DNA from 2 places in the Microbacterium sp. SORGH_AS_0888 genome. Region 1 is predicted to be linked to the other one. Evidence: predicted binding sites of a transcription regulator. Region 1 holds the regulator's gene; the other holds the start of a gene.

What was found. The regulator HspR, encoded in region 1, represses chaperone genes until heat shock. The targets are predictions, from matches to a motif close to AAGTTGAGTCNNNNNGACTCAACTT.
Region 2: the regulator HspR is predicted to act here: its motif matches at 2,676-2,700, upstream of QE381_RS06620 (ATP-dependent Clp protease ATP-binding subunit).

The regions. Positions count from the first base shown of each region.
Region 1 covers NZ_JAUTAZ010000001.1:1,986,872-1,993,996, forward strand. The annotation lists gene QE381_RS09620 (MFS transporter) at 1-849, opposite strand, end outside; gene QE381_RS09625 (heat shock protein transcriptional repressor HspR) at 1,015-1,458, opposite strand; gene QE381_RS09630 (DnaJ C-terminal domain-containing protein) at 1,571-2,557, opposite strand; gene QE381_RS09635 (nucleotide exchange factor GrpE) at 2,567-3,163, opposite strand; gene dnaK (molecular chaperone DnaK) at 3,173-5,050, opposite strand; gene QE381_RS09645 (BCCT family transporter) at 5,204-6,853, opposite strand; gene QE381_RS09650 (MFS transporter) at 6,949-7,125, shown strand, end outside.
Region 2 covers NZ_JAUTAZ010000001.1:1,346,851-1,353,975, reverse strand. The annotation lists gene QE381_RS06645 (MarR family winged helix-turn-helix transcriptional regulator) at 1-27, shown strand, start outside; gene QE381_RS06640 (hypothetical protein) at 65-220, opposite strand; gene QE381_RS06635 (3-hydroxyacyl-CoA dehydrogenase) at 299-1,159, opposite strand; gene QE381_RS06630 (TetR/AcrR family transcriptional regulator) at 1,156-1,782, opposite strand; gene QE381_RS06625 (EI24 domain-containing protein) at 1,801-2,475, opposite strand; gene QE381_RS06620 (ATP-dependent Clp protease ATP-binding subunit) at 2,716-5,265, shown strand; gene QE381_RS06615 (LLM class flavin-dependent oxidoreductase) at 5,383-6,156, shown strand; gene QE381_RS06610 (hypothetical protein) at 6,153-6,551, shown strand; gene QE381_RS06605 (MFS transporter) at 6,676-7,125, opposite strand, start outside.

The DNA of each region.
Region 1 (7,125 bases):
GGCGAAGGCCGCCACGGCCACGAGGGTCGCCGCAGAGAAGGGGGCGCTGCCGAAGAAGCGCAGGTCGAGGAACGGGTGCTCGCGGCGGCGCTCCCAGGCGAGGAACGCGAGCAGGGCCACGAGCGCGACGGCGAACACGAGAAGGGTCTGCGGCGCGGCCCAGCCGGCGACCGGTCCTTCGATGAGGCCGTACACGAGCCCCGCCAGCACGAGGATCGCGAGCACCTGGCCGAGCGGATCGAAGGCGCGCGCGGCGGCCGAACGCGACTCCGGCACGATGAGCGCCGTGAGCACGATCGCGAGGAGACAGATCGGCAGGTTGACCCAGAACACGGCCCGCCAGTCGACCGCCTGGATGAGGATGCCGCCGACGATCGGCCCGAGCGCCATCGAGACGCCCACGATCGCCCCCCAGACCCCGATCGCGCGAGCCCGCTCGGCGGGCTTGACGAAGGCCTGAGTAATGATGGAGAGCGCGACGGGGTTCAGCATGGAGCCGCCGACGGCCTGGAGGGCGCGGGCGCCGATGAGCACCTCGATCGACGGGGCGAGGCTGCACAGCAGCGAGCCGAGCGCGAAGACGACCAGGCCGATCTGGAAGACGCGGCGCCGGCCCCACCGGTCGGCGCTCGCGCCGGCGAGGATCAGCAGGCTCGCGAGCACGAGCGTGTAGACGTCGACGATCCACTGCAGCTGCGAGACGCTGGCGCCGAGCGCCGAACGGATCGACGGGAGGGCGACGTTGACGATCGTGGAGTCCATCGTCACGATGAACAGGCTCAGGCAGCAGGTGGCGAGGATGGCGACCTTGCGGCGGGCGCTCAGCTCGACGGCATTAGTTGCGAACACGCAAAGATTGTAGATCCACAATCATTTTCGCGCGACCGTTCTGCGGGGATTCTCCCCGACACGCCGAGCGGCACCGGTCGACGACGGCGCGTCGCACACGATCCCCGCCGTTGCGGACGGGCGGCCGAGGCGGGGTCGGCACGGGCGGAGCCGGGATGCCGCGGCTCACTCGGCGGGCGGGATCTCCCGGCGGGGCCGCCACACCACGACATCCGTCGCCCGACGCACGCGAGTGCCCGAGCGCAGCGTCACGACGGCGCCCGTCGCCCCGGCGGCGAACACGCGGGCGCCGGGCCGGCGGTCGAGCTCCTCGCGCATGCGGGCCTCGAGGTCCTGCACCCGGCCGTGGAGCTCCCGCACCCGGTTCTCCAGCTCGATGATGCGCGCGATCGCTGGCAGGCTCATGCCGTCCGCGGAGAGCCGGCTCACCTCGCGCAGCTGCGCGATGTCGTGCACCGAGTAGCGGCGCGACCCGCCCTTGGTGCGGGCGGGCACGACGAGGCCGAGGCGATCGTACTGGCGCAGCGTCTGCGCGTGCATGCCCGACAGCTCCGCCGCCACCTGGATCGCGAAGATCGGCGCATCCTCGTCGACCGTGTCATCGCTCACGGCTCCCCCTCCTTGCGTCTCGTCCTGCGGCCGCATCAGGACCATCGGCCGCAGCAGGCGCCCCCGACGCCACCGCGTCCTGAACCGGCGAGATGTCCTGATCCGGCATCTCTCAGCTCCGGGCCTTCGCCATCAGCTCGGCCCGCGGGTTCTCGTCGGGCTCCACCTCACGGAAGCGCTCGAGCGCCTCCTTCGCCGGCCCGTCGAGGTGGGTGGGCACGACCACCTGCACCTCGGCCAGCAGATCACCGGTCCCCTTCTGGGTCTGGATGCCGCGGCCCTTGACGCGCAGCACCCGCCCGGACGGCGTGCCCGGCGCGACCTTGAGCCGCACCGGCTCGCCCTCGAGGGTGGGCACCTCGATCGTCGCCCCGAGGGCGGCCTCGGTGAAGGTCACCGGCACGGTCACGCGCAGGTTGAGACCGTCGCGCTGGAACACCGGATGCGGGCGCACGCTGACCTGCACCACGATGTCGCCGTTCTCCCCGCCGTCTTGCGAGGGCCGGCCACGTCCGCGCAGGCGGATCTTCTGCCCGTCGGCGACGCCCGCGGGGATCTTGACCTTGAAGGGCTTGCCGTCCTCGCCCTGCAGGGTGATCGTCTCGCCCTTGGCGGCGGTCATGAAGTCGAGCGTCGTGCGCGCCGTGACGTCGGCACCGCGGGTCGGGCCGCCGTAACCGCGGTAGCCGCCGGTGGGCTGCCCGAACCGTCCGGAGCCGAAGCCACCGCCCTGCCCGAACATCGAGAACAGGTCGTCGTAGTCGGCGGACTGGTAGCGCGCACCGCCACGGCCCTGTCCGAACATCGAGAACACGTCCTCGAAGCCGCCCGCACCCTGGCCTCCCGCCGTGAAGCGGGCACCCGATCCCATCGCGCGGATCTGGTCGTACTCCTGCCGCTGCTCCGGATCGCTCAGCACGGCGTAGGCCTCGCTGATCTCCTTGAACTTCGCCTCGGCGGCCGCATCGCCCGGATTGGAGTCCGGGTGATACGTGCGCGCGAGCTTGCGGTACGTCTTCTTCAGCTCGGCCTCGGAGACGTCCTTCGAGACGCCGAGCACCGCGTAGAAGTCCTTGTCGAACCAGTCTTGACTGGCCACGTCCGCCTCCTAGTCCGCCGGCACGGCGACGACGACCTTCGCGGGGCGCAGCTCCACCGCGCCGAGCCGGTAGCCGACCTCGACGACCTCCAGCACGGTCGCCTCGGTCACGCCGGGCGTCGGCTGCTGGAAGATCGCCTCGTGCTGCTGCGGGTCGAACACCTCGCCCGCGGCGCCGTAGGACACGAGTCCCATCCGCTCGGCCACGCCGCGCAGCTTCTCGGCGATCGCGGCGAAGGGCGTCCCCTCGGGCAGGTCGCCGTGCTTGGCGGCGCGGTCGAGATCGTCGAGCACGGGGAGCAGCCCCTTCGCGACCGAGCCCTTCGCGCGCTCGATCTCGATCTCGCGCTGCTCCTCCGTGCGGCGACGGTAGTTCGCGTACTCGGCCTGCAGCCGCTTGAGGTCCAGCAGCAGGTCGTGGTCGGCGGCATCCGCCTCGGCGGTGGCGGCCTCGTCGGTCTGCTCCGTGCCGAGGATGTCGTCGATCGTCAGCTCGTCGTCCCCCTGCGGGGACGACCCGGCCGCGCCCTCGGGGCTCTGAGAGCCCCGAGGGTCGACCGGGTCGTCATCGCGAGGGACCTCGTTGTCGAAGTCCTTGTCGGTCATCTGCTCGTCTTACTTCTTGTTCTTGTCGTCTTCGTCGTCGACGACCTCGGCGTCGATGACGTCCTCCTCGGGGTTCGGCACGGAGCCGTTGCCCGGATCGGTCGCCGACGGGTCGGCCGGCTGGCCCTGCGCCTGCGCCGCCTGGTAGATGGCCTCACCCAGCTGGCCCTGGCTCTGGCTGAGCTTGTCGAACGCGGTCTTGACCGCGTCGTCGTCCTCGCCGGCCAGCGCCGCCTTGAGGGCGTCGACATCCGCCTGGACCGAGGTCTTGACCTCTTCGGGGAGCTTGTCCTCGTTGTCCTTGATGAGCTTGTCGACCGAGTACGAGAGCGTCTCGGCCTGGTTGCGCACCTCGGCGGCCTCGCGGCGCTTCTTGTCCTCGGCGGCGTGCTCCTCGGCCTCGCGCACCATGCGCTCGATGTCCTCCTTGGGCAGGGACGACCCCCCCGTGATGGTCATCGACTGCTCGGTGCCGGTTCCCTTGTCCTTCGCGGACACGTGGACGATGCCGTTGGCGTCGATGTCGAACGTGACCTCGATCTGCGGGATGCCGCGGGGAGCCGGCGCGATGCCGGTGAGCTCGAAGGTGCCGAGCGGCTTGTTGTCGCGGGTGAACTCGCGCTCGCCCTGGAACACCTGGATCGCGACGGACGGCTGGTTGTCGTCCGCCGTCGTGAAGGTCTCGCTCCGCTTGGTCGGGATGGCCGTGTTGCGCTCGATGAGCTTGGTCATGATGCCGCCCTTGGTCTCGATGCCGAGGCTCAGGGGGGTCACGTCGATCAGCAGGACGTCCTTGCGCTCGCCCTTGAGGACGCCGGCCTGGAGGGCCGCCCCCACGGCGACGACCTCGTCCGGGTTGACGCCCTTGTTGGGCTCCTGGCCGCCGGTGAGCTGCTTGACGAGCTCGGAGACCTGGGGCATGCGGGTCGATCCGCCCACGAGCACGACGTGGTCGATGTCGCCGACCTTGATCCCGGCCTCACGGATGACGTCGTCGAACGGCTTCTTCGTGCGGTCGAGGAGATCCTTGGTGAGGTCCTCGAACTTGGCACGCGTCAGCGTCTCGGACAGCGACACCGGGCCGGACTCGGTGAGCGAGAGGTAGGGCAGGTTGATGCTCGTCGAGGTCGAGCTCGACAGCTCCTTCTTCGCCTGCTCGGCGGCCTCCTTGAGGCGCTGCAGCGCGATCTTGTCACCCGAGACGTCGACGCCCGTTGTCTGACGGAACTGCGTGATCAGGTAGTCGACGACGCGCTGGTCCCAGTCGTCGCCGCCGAGCCGGTTGTCGCCGGCGGTCGCGCGCACCTGGATCGTGGAGAAGTCGTCGTCCTTGCCCACCTCGAGCAGCGAGACGTCGAAGGTTCCGCCACCGAGGTCGAAGACGAGGATGAGCTCGTCCTCCTTGCCCTTGTCGAGGCCGTAGGCGAGGGCCGCGGCGGTCGGCTCGTTGATGATGCGGAGCACGTTCAGGCCCGCGATCTCGCCGGCTTCCTTGGTCGCCTGACGCTCGGCGTCGTTGAAGTAGGCCGGGACCGTGATGACGGCATCCGTCACGCTGTCGCCGAGGTACTGCTCGGCGTCGCGCTTGAGCTTCTGGAGGATGCGGGCCGAGATCTCCTGCGGCGTGTACTGCTTGCCGTCGATCGGCTGGGTCTTCCAGTCGGTGCCCATGTGGCGCTTGACCGAGGTGATGGTGCGGTCGACGTTCGTGACGGCCTGACGCTTGGCGGTCTCACCGACGAGCACCTCGCCGTCCTTCGTGAACGCGACGACCGAGGGCGTGGTGCGGAAGCCTTCGGCGTTCGTGATGACCTTCGGCTCGCCGCCCTCGAGGACGGCGACGACGGAGTTCGTCGTACCGAGGTCGATTCCAACTGCACGGGGCATGGGTGTTTCCTTTCGGTGAGACAGTTCTATGAAAGCCTGAGGGTTGAGTCTGCGCGACTCAACTTCGATGGCTTCCACATTACTGCGGCGGCACCGTGGCGTCAAGTGAACTTGACACGCCTCCTATCAAGTCCACGGACCGCGCGGACGCGGTCATCGTCGTCGCCGGTGCCAGCTCGGCAGCCGCACACCCCGCTCGTTGCCGGACTCGACCTCGAGACCGTAACGCTCGCCGATGTCGTCGACGAGCCGCGCGCGCATCGCCCGGTCGTAGAGCCGTCGTTCGCGGCGGAACGCGATCACAGTCGACCAGCAGATCAGCAGCATGACCACGCTGAAGGGGAGCGCGATCGCGATCGCGGCGGTCTGCAGCGCCGTCAACCCGCCGGCGAGCAGCAACGCCACCGCCAGCACGGCCGTGGCGAGCGTGAAGAACACACGCACCCACCGACGCGGCTCGGTGTCGCCGCCGGTGGCGAGCATCGCCATCACGAGCGCGCCGGAATCGGCCGAGGTGACGAAGAAGATCGCGATCAGGAGGATGGCCCCGACCGTGAGCACCTGGCCCGCCGGGAGATGGGCGAACAGCTGGAACAGCGCGCCCTGCAGATCGACGGTCCCGTCCGGCAGGAGCATCGAGCCGGGCTCGGCGAGCTCCTGGTACAGCGCCGAGCCACCGAGCACGGCGAACCAGAGGATGCCGACGAGGGTCGGCACGATCAGAACCCCCAGGACGAACTCGCGCACCGTCCGCCCCCGGCTCACCCGCGCGATGAAGATGCCGACGAAGGGCGCCCACGAGATCCACCACCCCCAGTAGAACGACGTCCACGCGGCCTGCCACTGCTCGCCTGCCGCGCCGTTGAACGCACTGACGGTGAAGCTCAGACCGATGAAGTTCTGCAGATAGGCGCCGATCGACTGGACCCACTCGCGCAGCAGGTACTCCGTCTGCCCGACGGCCAGGACGACGACGAGGAGCACGCCGGCGAGCACGAGGTTGAACGTCGAGAGCCACTTCATGCCGCGCGCGACGCCGGAGAGGACCGAGAACAGCACGAACAGCGTGATCACGCCGATGATGACGATCTGGCCGAGGGTGTCCGGCGACCCGAGCCCCGCACTCGAGAGCCCGGCGCCGATCTGCATCACCCCGAGACCGAGCGAGGTCGCGACACCGAAGACGGTGCCCACCAGCGCGACCGTGTCGATCAGGTTCCCCCAGGCGCCGTAGACGCGGCGGCCGAGCAGCGGCTCCAGCGCCCAGCGGATGGAGATGGGCCGGCGACGACGGTGGATCGCGTACGCGAGCGCGACCCCGATCACGACGTAGATCGCCCAGGCCTGCACGCCCCAGTGGAGGTAGGTCTGGGTCAGGGCGCTCTGGGCGAGCTGGGCGTCGGTGCCCGTGACGCCCGGACGCGGGGAGACGAAGTGGCTGAGCGGCTCGCTCACGCCGTAGAACACGAGCCCGATGCCCATCCCCGCGGCGAACAGCAGCGAGAACCAGCTCCCGAGCGAGAACTCGGGCTCATCCTCGTCCTTTCCCAGTCTGATCTCGCCGAACCGGCTGAAGCCGAGCACGAGGGCGAACGCGACGAAGAACGCGGCGATCAGCACGTAGTACCAGTTGAAGGCCCGCACGATCGCCGCCTGGATCGTGGCGAACGTGGTCTCCGCAACCTGGGGGAACAGGACGCCGAACGCGGCGACGAGCACGATGACGGTCGCCGCGGGCCAGAAGACCCATCGGGCCAGAGGGCGGGCGGCGAGGGGATCTGCGGCCGGGGAGCTCTCGGTCATCGTTCCAGGCTAACCACCGCACGGCCGCGGGATAGTCTGACCTCGCAACGACGCACGCCACCCCGCGTTCACCGAAGGGACCTACCGTGGCCGACATGGAGTCCGCCCCGTCCGCAGAAACGACGCCTCCGCCGACCGCCAACACCGGCGCACTCCGGCCGATGGGCGCCCTGTTCCAGGAGTCCTCGCCGGAGCGGAGGGTGCCGCGCCGTCAGGTCGCGTCCTGGGCGCTGTGGGACTGGGCGACGCAGCCGTTCAACTCCGTGCTGCTG
Region 2 (7,125 bases), 640 kb from region 1:
TTCGGAGAAAACCTTCAGTTAGACTGAAGCTTTTCTGTGGTCAGCGATCCGGCCGGAGGATCGGCTACTTGGCCTTGAGGTGGATCGGCAGCGCCATCGCGAGCGAGATGAGCAGGATGCCGCCGACGAAGATGATCGCCTGGAAGCCTGGGACGGCGAACGCGATGCCGAACGAGAAGATCCCGAGCAGGAACAGCAGCAGGGAGACGACGTACAGCATGGGGCTCCTTCGGCGAAGACTTCCACCAGGATAGTCGGTGCCGGCGCCCGTCGGTGACATCGGGCGCCGGCCGAGGCGTCACTTCTGGGGATAGGTGTAGAAGCCGGCTCCGCTCGAGGTGCCGAGCTTGCCCTGATCGAGGTACTCGCTCTTGAGGCGCGCGGCGAAGCGCCTGCTCGTCTCATCGCCCATGAGGGAGATGTTGTAGGCGGTCACGAGGCCCACGATGTCGAAGATCTGGAACGGGCCGAGCGGGGCGCCCGTGCCGATCCGCCAGGTCTTGTCGATCGTCTCGATGTCGGCGACATCGTCGACCCACAGGGCGGAGGCGGCGTTCAGCAGGGGCACGAGGAGCGAGTTCAGCACGTAGCCGGGCTGTTCCTTCTTGAGCTCGATCGGCACCATGCCCTGCTCCTTCGCGAACGCGACCACACGGGCGTACACCTCCGGCGAGGTCTTCGGGGTGCCCATGATCTCCGCCGTGTTCTGCGCCCAGATGTGGTTGGCGTAGTGCAGGGCGAGGAATCGGTCCGGCCGGCCCGAGGCGTCCATGAACGCGCTCGGCAGCAGCGTCGAGGAGTTCGTGGCGAAGATCGTCTTGGCGGGTGCCGCGGCGCCCACTCTGGCCCAGACGTCCTTCTTGATCTCGGGGTTCTCCGGGACGGCCTCGATCACGAGGTCCGCGTCCGCGGTCGCGTCGGCGAGATCGGTGGTGGTGCGGATGCGCTCGAGCGCGGCGTCCGCGCGCCCGTCGGCCGCACCCGCCACCTCGGCGGCGTAGGTCTTCGCGAGCTCGGCGAAGCGCGCGCGGGCGGACGCGATCGCGGCGTCGTCGACATCCCATGCGACGACGTCGAAGCCGGCGTATGCGGTCTGGAACGCGATCTGCGATCCGAGCACGCCGGTGCCGAGCACCGTGACGGTCGTGAAGGTGTTCATTCTTCTCTTCTTTCCTCTGTGGCCGCGGCGTGGTGGCCGCGGATGACGATGTCCAGCTGCGGGGTCAGCAGCGGGAGGAGGTCCGTGCCCTCGAGGTCCGCCTCGAGGATCGCGAGATGGACCGTCGCGTACACGGCGTGCGCCGCGGCGAGAGCCGGGTCGGGCTCCGCGGCGGGGGGTGCGGGGGTGTCCTCGCGGAGGATGTCGGCGATGCGCGCGACCAGCTCCGCCACGAGCTCGCGTGCGGTGCTCGCGTGCGGGCTCGCGGCGCTGCCGGCGACCGCGTGGCGCTGGTAGGTCGCCACCCGGGTGAGCCCGGTCGGGTCGTCGACCAGGGGGGAGAGGAGCGCCCACAGGCGGTCGCGCACGCTGCTCCGGTCGCGCGCGCGACGCGCACCCTCGTCGAGGGCGTCGCGGAACCACGCGTTGCCGGCCAGGAGCAGCAGCTCGCTCTTGGTCGCCGCGTAGCGGAACAGCGTGGCGTGCGAGATGTCGGCGCGCTCCGCGATCTCCGCGGTCGTGACGGCGTCGTAGCCCCGTTCGTCGAAGAGCTCGCCCGCGGCGGCGAGGATCCGTTCGCGCCGCTCGCGCGTCGTGCGCTCGCGTCGTCCTGACGGGGTCATCCTGCGCCTCCTGAAAGCTCACTTATTTATGAGCGTACTCCGTTTTTCCGCGAGACGGACCGCGAGCGCCGTTGCGCCGACGACGGCCGCCGGCATGGTCACCACGGCGCCCAGCGGCACGAGGAAGAACAGCTGGGTCGCGATGCCGAACCCGAGCGTGCGCGGACGGGCGCTGCGCAGCAGCCGTCGTCGTCCGCGGCGGTCGATGCCGCGAGCGGTCAGTGCGCGGGAGGTCAGCTCGTCCGCGAGGAGCCAGCCCGTCCAGGCCACGCCCACGACGGCCGCCGCCACGCCTCCCACGAGGGGGACGAGTCCGATGAGGAAGCACACGACGCCGACCCCCGCGCCCCGCGCGACGAGCGAGAGCGCGTCGGCGACGCCACGCCAGAAGCCGGTGCCCTCGGCGGGGACGGCGCCGGTGAGGCGCTCCTCCGTGGCCCGCCAGATGCGGTCGTAGAAGGGCTCGCCGACCATGAGGGTGAGCGCCGTGAAGGTGACGGCCACCAGGGCGAGCGCCGCTCCGAAGATCGCAGCCCCCAGCGTCACCCGCAGGAGCACCGCCCAGACGCCGGGCCAGCCGTCGGCGAACGGCGTGACCGCATCCGTCAGTGCGGGCAGGCTCGCGCCCAAGGCGATCAGCCCGGCGCCGAGGACGAGGCTCACGATCGCCGCGGGGAGGAGGCCCAGTGCCATGAGACCGGGGCGCACGCCCCAACCCGCCGAAGCCGCGCAGCAGCAACGCGGCTCCGCGGAGGAGCTCGCGAAGGGGGCCGTCGTTCGGATGGGCGTTCTCGGTCATGGGCGTCCTCGGCTGCTCGGCTCGCACCGAGCGTAGCCGGGAATACCCCGTGGGCATCGGCGTTGAACTTGATACGTGTGGCATCAAGTTCGTAAACTTGACACGCATCGACTCAGATTCACTCAGGAGATTCCATGCCCGAAGACTTCACGCCCGCCGACGGCACCGACGGTCAGCGCGCGTTCGACGAGTTCCTCGCCCGTTACCTCGAGGGCGAGCGCGCCCGCGCGTCCCGTTCCGTGGACATCGGGCGTTTCCTCGGTGCCCGCACGCAGGAGATCCTGCAGGCGGCCGGGCGCTACGCGCTCGAGCGCGGCCAGCACGAGCTCGACGCGCTCCACGTGCTCCACGAGCTCGTCGGCGCGGCTCCCGTCCGCGAGGCCGTGACCCGCATCGGGGCCGACCCGGCACGGATCGTCCGCGCCGTCGAGGAGCGGCTTCCCGCCGCATCCGCCCGCGCGGAGGTGGACGGCGCGGTCGTCACGCCGTCCGTGCAGCGCGCCCTGTTCCACGCGTTCCAGGTGGCGCGCTCGTCCGGATCGACCTACGTCGACCCGGAACACCTCTTCTTCGCGCTCGTGCTGGCGCAGGACGCCCCGGCGGGGCAGATCCTCAACCAGGCGGGCGTCACGGCGGAGGCGCTCACCCAGGGCGTCCGGGAGACCGTGACCCCCGACGGAGAGCCCGCCGCCGCCGAGCCCGAGTCGACGACGCCGATGCTCGACCGCTACGGCACCGACCTCACGGCGCGTGCCCGAGCCGGTGAGCTCGACCCCGTCATCGGCCGTGACGCCGAGATCGAGCAGACGATCGAGATCCTCAGCCGTCGCACCAAGAACAACCCGGTGCTGATCGGCGAGGCCGGCGTCGGCAAGACCGCGATCGTCGAGGGCCTGGCCCGCGCGATCGTGGCGGAGGCCGTGCCGGAGCAGCTGCGCGACACGAGGGTCGTCTCGCTCGACCTGCCCGCCATGCTCGCCGGGGCGCGCTACCGCGGCGACTTCGAGGAGCGGCTGACGAAGACCATGGACGAGATCGCGGCGCAGAAGGGCGAGCTCGTCGTCTTCATCGACGAGGTCCACACGGTCGTCGGGGCGGGAGCCGGCGGCGAGGGCGCGATGGATGCCGGCAACATCCTGAAGCCGCGCCTCGCGCGCGGAGACCTGCACCTCGTGGGGGCCACGACCCTCGCCGAGTACCGCACGATCGAGAAGGACGCCGCCCTCGAGCGGCGGTTCCAGCCGGTGCGCGTCGGCGAGCCCTCGATCGAGGACGCCGTCGCGATCCTGCAGGGCCTGCGCGGCGCCTACGAGGAGCACCACCGCGTCACCTACACGGACGAGGCGCTGCGTGCGGCCGTCGAGCTCAGCGACCGGTACCTCACCGAGCGCGTGCTGCCGGACAAGGCCATCGACCTGATCGACCAGGCGGGGGCCCGGCTGCGGCTGCGCCTCGGCGTCGCCGTCGACACCGATGCGCTCCTCACGCGGCTCGCCACCCTCGAGAGCGAGAAGAACGCGGCCGTGGCCGCGGAGCGCTACGAGGACGCGTCCCGCATCCGTGACGCGATCACCGAGGTCCAGGCGCGCCTGGAGGAGGCGAGCGCGCGGGGTACGGCGGCTCGGGGCGAGGCGATCGTGGACGAGAGCCAGATCGCCGAGGTCGTCAGCCGCGCCACGGGCATCCCCGCGACCCGGCTCACGGAGTCCGAGCGGATGCGGCTGGCCGGCCTGGAAGGCGAGCTCCACGCGCGTGTCATCGGTCAGGACGAGGCGGTCGAAGCCGTCGCGACGGCCGTGCGCCGCAACCGGACCGGGATGGGAGACCCCCGTCGACCCGTCGGCTCGTTCCTCTTCCTCGGCCCGACGGGCGTGGGCAAGACCGAGCTCGCGAAGGCTCTCGCACAGTCGCTGTTCGACGATGAGAACGCCATCGTGCGCTTCGACATGAGCGAGTTCGGCGAGCGCCACACGGTCTCGCGGCTCGTCGGCGCCCCTCCCGGATACGTCGGCTACGACGAGGCGGGCCAGCTGACCGAGCGCGTGCGCCGCAACCCCTACTCGGTCGTGCTCTTCGACGAGATCGAGAAGGCACACCCGGACGTGTTCACCCTCCTGCTGCAAGTGCTCGACGACGGCCGTCTCACGGACGGCCAGGGGCGAACGGTCGATTTCCGCAACACCGTCATCATCATGACGAGCAACATCGGCGGGGATCTGCTGGCCTCGCGCTCGGGTGCCATCGGCTTCATCGCCGACGGCGGCGGAGCGACCGGCTTCGGCTCGGAGAAGGACCTGCGCGACCGCGTCTTCGGACGGCTGCGGGAGGCGATGCGACCCGAGTTCCTCAACCGGATCGATGAGATCGTGCTGTTCCGCAAGCTGGACGCGGCCCAGCTCGGCCGGATCGTCGGTCTGCTGCTGGATGGGACGCGCGCCCGTCTCGCGAACCGGGAGATCCGGCTCGAGGTGACGCCCGCCGCCGAGGCGTGGCTCGCGGAGCACGGTTACGAGCCGGAGTACGGTGCACGGCCGCTCCGTCGGCTCATCCAGCGCCGGGTCGACGACCGCATCGCCGATCTGCTCGTGCGCGGTGAGCTGGCCGACGGCGGCGCGGTGAGCGTCGACGTCGCCGGCGGGGAGCTCGCGGTGACCCCGGTCGCGGCGTTCGCGTCCGCGGCGTAACCCGGCCAGTGCGCATAACTCAGGCAGATTCAGGCTCGGTCGGCGCGGATGCGCCGGATCCGGCCGGATCGCCTGAGTTATGCGCACCCTCGCGTCGCGAGGGTGCAGGCTGGGACCATGACCGCATCCGTCTCGCTCGGCATCGCCGGCACCCTCGCACCCGACCTCGTGGCGGGCATCGCCCGCGCCGCCGAGGACGCGGGCCTGCACGCCCTCTGGGTCAACGACACGCCGGACGGTGACGCCCTCGTGCGCCTCGCGGCGGCTGCGGCCGTCACCTCCCGCCTCGGGCTGTCCACGGGCGTGCTTCCGCTGGACCGTCGCCCGGCGGCGTCGCTCCCGGGCGAGATCGGTCCGGCGGTCCCCGCGAGCCGCCTGACCCTCGGCATCGGCTCCGGGGCGCTTCGCCGAGGTGCGCTCGCGTGCGTCGCCGACGGCATCCGGACGCTGCGCGCGGCGGGCGGGTTCCGCATCCTGGTCGGCGCGCTGGGCCCCCGGATGCGGCGGCTCGGCGCCGAGGACGCCGACGGCGTCCTGCTCAGCTGGCTGACCCCCGGCGTCGCCGCGGCCCAGGCGGCCGAGGCGCGCGAGGCGCGGGCCGGAGCCGTCGCCGCGCTCTACGTGCGCACGGCGTTCGACCCCGACGGCGGCGCTCGCCTCCGCGAGGAGGCCGCTCGGTACGGATCCTACCCGCAGTACGCGGCCAACTTCGCCCGGCTCGGCATCGCCCCCGGCGACACCGTGCTCACCGCCGACGACGGCGACGTGGCGGCGGGTCTCGCGGCCTATCGTGAGGCCGTGGACGAGGTCGTGCTGCGCGCGATCGTCGCGGAGGAGACGCTCCCGGCCTATCGCGAGTTCATCGACCGAGCCGCGCAGGCCCTCGCATGAGCGCCGCCGCCGTGGTCGGCCGCTGGCTGCTCGCGCTCCTGCTGGTCGCGGCGGGCGTCTCGCACCTGACGTGGGGCCGTCGCGGCTATCGCATCGTCGTGCCCGACTGGGCGACGCGCCTCCTGCGCACGGACGCGGACACGATCGTGGTCGTCTCGGGCGTCGTCGAGATCGGCCTGGGCGCCGCCGTCGTCGCCCTGCCGCGCGAGCGCCGTCGGGTGGGCGCGGCGATCGCAGCGTTCTTCGTCGTGGTCTTCCCCGGTAACGTGCACCAGTGGCGCACGGGTCGGTCGGCGCCGGGCCTGCGCACCGATCGGGCTCGCCTCATCCGGCTCTTCCTGCAGCCGCTGCTGGTCGCCTGGGCGCTGACCTGCACAGGCCGGCGCACGTCCTGAGCCTGCCGCGGCGGGAGTCCGGCGCGAGGCGGTGGGCGGTCCGGGATCGGATGGAGGGCGGCGCCGGCGCGCGAGCCCTCCCCGCCGGCCTGGTGCTGCGCCGGCGGGATGAGGACGGCGATCGTCAGGCCGGCTCGTCCTGGATCGGCACCGTGGGCAGCAGCAGGCAGGCGCCGAACAACGCCACGGCCGCGATCACGATGCCCGCGAACACGGCGCTCGCCCCCGCGTGGAGGGCCGCCCCGTCGCCCGACGCGGCGATGACGGCGTTGGCGATCGCACCGAACACCGCGACCCCGCCCGCGCCGCCGACGGAGCGGGCGAGCGCGTTCGCCCCCGAGACGACGCCGCGTTCGTGCTGGACCACGCTGGACTGGGCGGCGATGAGGGTCGGGTTCGCGACCAGCCCCAGTCCGAGCCCCACGACGAAGCACCCGAGGGCCGTGAGCGGCACCGAGGCCGCGAAGGCGAGCCCGGCCACGAGCGCGGTGCCGGCGATCGTGACGACGGCGCCGATGAGCGCGGTGCGCCGGAACCCGATCCGCAGGTAGAAGAGCCCCGCGAGCGACGCGGT